3 regions of the Sporosarcina pasteurii genome follow, and region 2 is predicted to be linked to each of the others. Evidence: riboswitches for the same ligand, from Rfam matches in the RefSeq annotation. Region 2 holds a riboswitch; each other region holds the start of a gene.

Region 1 (2,270 bases), 1.1 Mb from region 2:
TTTCATCCACAACCGCATTTGCTTGCGCTTCTCGTGAAACATAATTGACAACTACTTTCGCGCCAACCCTTCCGAATGCTTTAGCAACGGCCGCTCCAAGTCCACGGCTACTTCCTGTTACGAGTACTACTTGATCTTTTAGCTCCACTTTCTACAGCTCCATTCTAGCTTCAGGAGGCAGATGCTCGAGTCATAAGCCAAATTAACTGCGTAGCAAAAAACGCTACTCCGTTAATTCGTCTTATGCTTGTCGCATCTACCCGCCTCCTTCAGCCTTCATTGTTTTGTATAGCCACAAAAAAAGACCACTGGAGGAGTGATCTGCATACAGAAAAAATTCACTTCCCTCCGCCGGTATCAACCGGATCAGGTTCTAAGGGTCAGAGTAACTCTTCTCAGCCAAAAGGCGCCCCCAGTGATCTACTATGATGTGATTACCATAATTTTACCACAAATCTTACTTTTGTGAAATAAAGTGAGAGTTTGTCAGTTTTGGTCGATAAATAAAGGAATCCATTTCTATCAGTCTCTGCTGACCATAAAAACATGAAACAATTCCGACCTTGACAGTTTACTAGAAGTTAGGTATGATGTAAATATTCTTAATAAACTTAATATTATTCCTTATCAAGAGTCAGGGGAGGAACTGGTCCTACGATCCTGCGGCAACCATCCTATTTGTGATAAACAAATGCGAAAAGGTGCTAATTCCAGCAAATGTTCAACATTTGAGAGATGAGGAAGAGCGTGTAATAGATAAACCTCTTCCTTTGTAGAAGAGGTTTTTTTGTATGGTTCAAGATGTTATCAGGTCGTTATCAACCATTAAACCTAGTTTGTTTATTGGTTAAATATAGTTTAATAAAATAAATGGACAGGAGTTTATTCACATGACAAAAAAGAGAATTTATTTAAACGCATTTGACATGAATTGTGCAGGACATTATTCGGCGGGATTATGGACACATCCGGACGATCAAGCTTCCACTTATAAGGATGCAGAATATTGGACGCATGTGGCGCAAGTATTGGAAAGAGGTCGTTTTGATGCGATTTTTATAGCGGATGTATTAGGGGTGTATGACGTATATGAAGGATCGCGTGATGCAGCGATTCGGCATGGCGTTCAAGCGCCACTAAACGATCCAGCGTTCGTCGTTCCGATTATGGCGCAAGCAACAAAGCATTTAGGTTTTGGATTAACAGCTTCCACAAGTCACGAGCATCCCTATATTTTTGCGAGGCGCATGTCAACGTTGGATCATTTAACGAAAGGCCGAATTGGCTGGAATGTCGTAACCTCTTATTTGAAGAGTGCCTCTAAAAATATTGGAAAAGAAAATCAAATCGGTCACTCGGAACGTTATGCAGTTGCGGATGAATATATGGAAGTCGTTTATAAACTGTGGGAAGGCAGCTGGGAAGAGGACGCCGTTGTGGTCGATAAAGAAAAAGGCATCTATGCGGATCCAGATAAAGTTCATGATATCGAGCATGAAGGGAAATATTTCAAAGTGCCAGGTGCACATTTAAGTGAACCTTCCCCACAACGAACGCCTGTCATTTTCCAAGCCGGTGCTTCCAATACAGGACAGAAATTTGCGGCGAAACATGCGGAACTTGTCTTTATAAGTACCCCAACGCCACAAACGACAAAGCAAACAATCCAATCCTTGCGACAAGAAGCCGAGGCAGCGGGACGAAATCCTGAGGATGTAAAAATTATTGCGTCCTTCACACCCATTATTGGTGAAACACAAGAAGCTGCGGATCGGAAGTTTGAAGAATATAAAAAACATATTAGTTATGAAGGTGCCTTGGCATTATTCGGCGGGTGGACGGGAATCGACTTTTCCGGGTACGACCCAGACGATAAACTTGAATACGTAAAAAGCGAAGCCATTCAATCCGTTGTGGAAAACTTCACCAATGCAGACCCAACGAAAGAATGGACAGTTCGGGAGGCGGCGGAATTTGTGGGCATTGGCGGACTAGGTCACGTTGAAGTAGGAACGCCAGAAAGCATTGCGGACGCGATGGAAGCATTGGTCGCTATCGGAATTGACGGCTTTAATATTTCTTACGTCATTTCTCCTGGAACATTTGAAGAGTTTGTTGACCATGTCGTACCCGTTTTACAAGAACGTGGTCTCGTACAGAAAGAATACGAAGAGGGGACGTTCCGAAAGAAACTATTCGGCAATGACCGCTTACCAGAACATCATACGGCGAATCAGTATAGAAAGCAGCCTGTTTTAGTTTAATAAAAA
Region 2 (2,270 bases):
ATTTCGCAAAGACTTGTTTCAAATCCGCGATTAGATCATCGCAATCTTCTACACCGACAGAAAAGCGCAGTAGTTTATTACAAACCCCGCGACGTAATCGGTCTTCTTCCGGCATGCTCATATGGGTTTGTGTGGCAGGATACGTGATAAAACTTTCAACGCCACCAAGACTTTCAGCGAAAGTAATGAGGTTGAGATTTTGCAGAAACGGATTGACCCACTCGCTTTTTTGAAGACGAAAAGATACCATCCCGCCTTGCCCCGCATATAACACATCTTTCACGAGTGGCTCTGTTTTTAAATAAGCCACAATTTCTTTCGCATTTTCATCATGTTGTTTCATTCTCAAGTGGAGCGTTTTTAGTCCGCGAATCGTTAGCCAGGCATCGGTTGGAGAAAGAACTGCGCCAATCGTATTATGATTCTCGCCTAATTGCTGGCAAAGTGCATCCCCTTTCGCAACAACGAGTCCTGCGAGTACATCATTATGGCCGCCAATATATTTAGTAGCACTGTGTAAAACAATATGAGCACCAAGCTCAATTGGTCTTTGGAAATATGGCGTTAGAAACGTATTGTCTACGATAAGGAGTAACTCATACTTTTCAGCAAGTGCCGCGTATGCTTGAATATCAATCGTTTCCATGAGTGGATTTGTTGGCGTTTCAATAAATAGCGCTTTTGTTTTTGGTGTAATACATGCTTCTACCTGGGCAACGCTAGCAAAATCAGTATAGGTCGTTTGAATTGAATAAAAATCCGCGTAATCATCGAGTAAACGGTATGTGCCGCCGTAAATATCTTCAGGTACAATGAGTTCATCGCCCGAACGAAATATTGAAAGGACGAGCTGAATGGCGGCCATACCGGAGCTACAGGCAAACCCTGCATCACCACTTTCTAAATTGGCGATACCTTCTTCCAAAAGGGCACGCGTAGGGTTTTTCGTTCGAGAATAATCATAACCCGTGGATTCTCCAATGCCCGTATGTTCAAAAGCTGTCGATAAATAAATTGGGGCACTCACCGCACCTGTTTTAGCATCACTGCGATTTCCTAATTGGACAAGTTGAGTGGCTAACTGATTGTTTTTCAATATAATCCTCCCTTTCTATAATAAAAAAAGAGCACTCTATAAGAAGAGTGCTCCTAATCATCACGAAGTCAATCTTCTTATCTTCAAGGCGATCACACCTTTTGGAATTAGCACCAATGCCATCTGGCTGGTTGCTGAGACTTCATCGGGCCAATCCCTCCGTCTCTCTGGATAAGAAATGAAAATATTAAATTGTTGGAAGATACAGATTTATATTTATGCTATCACGACTTGATGAATTAAACAAGCAGAGATTCTGTTAAACATGTAAAATGATTATAAATTAGAGGATAGGAATGGGGGGGAGTACATATGAAACAAACGGTTTATTGGTTAGAGGTGCAACTTGCGGAATGGTCCATGTATATGGCTGCGACAGAAAAAGGATTATGTTACATCGGAACGCCGGATGCTCCTTTCGAAGAGCTCTCCAATTGGGTGGCGAAGCGTGTTCGCAATGCGCTTATGGAAGAAAATCAGGAGGTCATAGAGCCTTATGTAAATGAACTACGTGCTACTATAGATGGAAAAGGTCAAATTTTTACAGGTCAGCTTGATTTGTATGGGACACCTTTTCAGCAAAGTGTATGGGAAGTATTGCAAACAATCCCTTATGGAGACACGATTTCGTATACGGACGTTGCTGAACGCCTTCAAAAACCAAAAGCGGTTCGTGCGGTTGGGGGAGCCATTGGTGCAAACCCGGTCTTAATCGTCGTTCCGTGTCACCGGGTGTTGACGAAAGATGGTAAACTAGGCGGTTTTCGTGCAGGTTTGACGATGAAAGAACAATTGCTTGAATTAGAGCGGTCGGGAGGTACAAGAGGGGAGTAGGACATGGCAAAACAACATGACTTTACGGAAGGGAATATTGTTAAACAGCTGTTCATTTCTTCAGCACCTATTATATTGACAAATTTACTCCAAATTTCTTATCAATTTATTGATAGTTTATGGATTGGGAATTTAATCGGGGCGGATGCACTGGGGGCTGTGGCGATTTCAGGCACAATTGTTTTTACCGTCCTATCTTTTGTCATCGGTTTAAACAACGCCGCTTTGACGATTTTATCCCAACAAAAAGGGAAAGGAAGCGAAGAAGGACTCAAACGATACTTAAATGCCTTTGTCGTCATGCTTACATTGATGTCAATTTCATTAGGTATCGCCGGAT
Region 3 (2,270 bases), 640 kb from region 2:
CCTTACTTTGCACCCACTGGCACTGCTTTTTCAATTGCTTGTGCAAGGTCAGCAATAATATCTTCTGTCGACTCTAAACCTACAGCTAGACGGATTAACTCTTCAGAAACGCCTGATTTTTTCAAATCCTCAGGACCTAACTGCTGGTGGGTTGTCGAAGCCGGGTGGATAATAAGTGACTTCGCATCTCCAACGTTTGCAACGTGAGACCAAATTTTCACATTATCAATGACTTTACGTCCCGCTTCACGTCCGCCTTTAATACCGAAGTTTACAATTGAGCCAACACCATTTTTCAAGTATTTCTTGCTCGCTTCATAGGACGGATGATCTTCCAGTCCATTGTAAGTAACCCATTCAACAGATGGATGGCTTTGTAGGTACTTTGCAATTTCAAGTGCATTCTCACAATGTTTTGGATAGCGTAAATGCAATGTTTCTAAACCTTGTAAGAAATTAAATGCATTGTCCGGGCTTAAGCAAGGTCCGAAATCACGTAATAGTTGAACACGTAACTTTGTTGCAAATGCTGCATTAGGTACATCAATACCGTAACGGAGTCCATGATATGTCTCGTCTGGCTCCGTAAATCCAGGGAACTTCCCTTTTGTCCAGTCAAACTTACCGCCATCAACTACAACACCGCCGATTGACGTACCATGGCCGCCAATCCACTTTGTTGCCGAATGAATAACAACGTCTGCGCCAAATTCAATTGGATTGCTGCCGTATGGCGTTGAAAATGTACTGTCAATGAGAAGCGGAATATCGTTGTCATGTGCAACTTCAGCAACTGCTTCAATATCTAAAACGTGCAGACTTGGATTCGCAATCGACTCTGCAAAAATAGCTTTCGTTTTGTCTGTAATTGCCTTGCGGAAGTTTTCCGGGTCTGTTGCATCAACAAATTTTACATCGATACCGTAGCGGGGCAATGTCACTGCGAATAAATTGTACGTTCCGCCATATAAATTTTCAGCTGCAAGAATCTCATCGCCAGCCTCTGCAATGTTCATAATTGCAAAAGCAATTGCTGCCATTCCGGAAGATAGTGCAACTGCAGCAGTTCCCTTTTCTAGTTGTGCAACTCGCTGTTCGAATGCATCAACTGTAGGGTTTGTAATACGTGTATAAATATTGCCAGCTTCTTTTAAGCCGAATAAGTTTTGTGCGTGTTCTGTATTTTTGAAAACAAAAGAAGTCGTGCGATGTATTGGCAATGCGCGTGATCCTGTGATTGGGTCAGGTTCTTGACCACCGTGTAATAGTAGTGTTTCAGGTTGATAGTTTGTCATGATTCATTACCTCCAGAATTTTATTGATGGAAGTGCATGGACGATGGGGGGAATTTTATGTATAAAAAAGAACCCCCTTCATAAAGAAGAGGGTTCCGCTTTCGCTTAATTCCTCCTCTCATCTCTCAGACCGTTTGCACGAATCTGTAGGAATTAGCACCTTTGCAAGTAGGTCACTTGCTGGTTGCCGGGCATCGTAGGGCCTATTCCCTCCGCCGCTCTTGATAAGAGTTAAATGATTCTGATTTCCATCTTGTTAAACAGTATAAGACTGATTAGATAGAAAAGTCAAGCGTTTTTTTAAATTAAAAATCTAACCAAATTTTAATTGCGGTAGATAATATTAATATCGCAAGAATCCATTGTAAAATCTTCGTATTCATTTTTTGGCCAACTTTCGCTCCTAATGGAGAAGCAATGATACTCGCAACGATCATAATTGCTGCCGGTACATATAAGACTTGGCCTGTTGCAACTTTTCCAATCGTTGAGCCAATCGACGAAATAAATGTGATGCCAAGTGAAGTAGCAATCGTCATACGCGTTGGAATCTTTAAAACGACCAACATTATTGGCACTAGAATAAATGCGCCTGCTGCCCCAACAATTCCCGCGCCAATCCCAACTATAAAGGCTAATGAAGAAGCTAACCATTTGTTGAATGTTATTTCGCCGTCCGGATGCTGATCAACATCCTTCTTAGGAATAAACATCATAATCGCAGCAATTGTCGCCAACACACCATATACGGAATTAATGGCTCCTTCAGAAAGGAGGTTTGAACCGTATCCTCCGATAAAACTACCAACTAAAATACTGCCGCCCATATAGAGAATAAGGCGCATATTAATATAACCACTTTTACGGTATGCCCAAACACCAGCAATCGTTGCAAAGAACACTTGAATTGCACTAATTCCTGCAACTTCATGGGATGTAAATGCGGCAAAGCCAAGAAGTGGCGGGATATAAAGC

What was found. Region 2 has a riboswitch for S-adenosylmethionine ahead of AB1H92_RS13830 (methionine biosynthesis PLP-dependent protein). Riboswitches for the same ligand answer to the same signal wherever they lie in the genome.
Region 1: linked by a shared signal. The riboswitch ahead of AB1H92_RS02960 (LLM class flavin-dependent oxidoreductase) and the one ahead of AB1H92_RS13830 (methionine biosynthesis PLP-dependent protein) in region 2 are both predicted to bind S-adenosylmethionine.
Region 3: linked by a shared signal. The riboswitch ahead of AB1H92_RS01045 (O-acetylhomoserine aminocarboxypropyltransferase/cysteine synthase family protein) and the one ahead of AB1H92_RS13830 (methionine biosynthesis PLP-dependent protein) in region 2 are both predicted to bind S-adenosylmethionine.

What each region holds. Positions count from the first base shown of each region.
Region 1 covers NZ_CP160452.1:638,605-640,874, forward strand. The annotation lists gene AB1H92_RS02955 (3-oxoacyl-ACP reductase) at 1-148, opposite strand, end outside; TPP riboswitch at 327-424, opposite strand; SAM riboswitch class I at 622-742, shown strand; gene AB1H92_RS02960 (LLM class flavin-dependent oxidoreductase) at 891-2,264, shown strand.
Region 2 covers NZ_CP160452.1:2,873,833-2,876,102, reverse strand. The annotation lists gene AB1H92_RS13830 (methionine biosynthesis PLP-dependent protein) at 1-1,096, opposite strand, end outside; SAM riboswitch class I at 1,171-1,274, opposite strand; gene AB1H92_RS13825 (methylated-DNA--[protein]-cysteine S-methyltransferase) at 1,409-1,930, shown strand; gene AB1H92_RS13820 (MATE family efflux transporter) at 1,934-2,270, shown strand, end outside.
Region 3 covers NZ_CP160452.1:213,210-215,479, reverse strand. The annotation lists gene AB1H92_RS01045 (O-acetylhomoserine aminocarboxypropyltransferase/cysteine synthase family protein) at 3-1,295, opposite strand; SAM riboswitch class I at 1,411-1,526, opposite strand; gene AB1H92_RS01040 (sulfite exporter TauE/SafE family protein) at 1,601-2,270, opposite strand, start outside.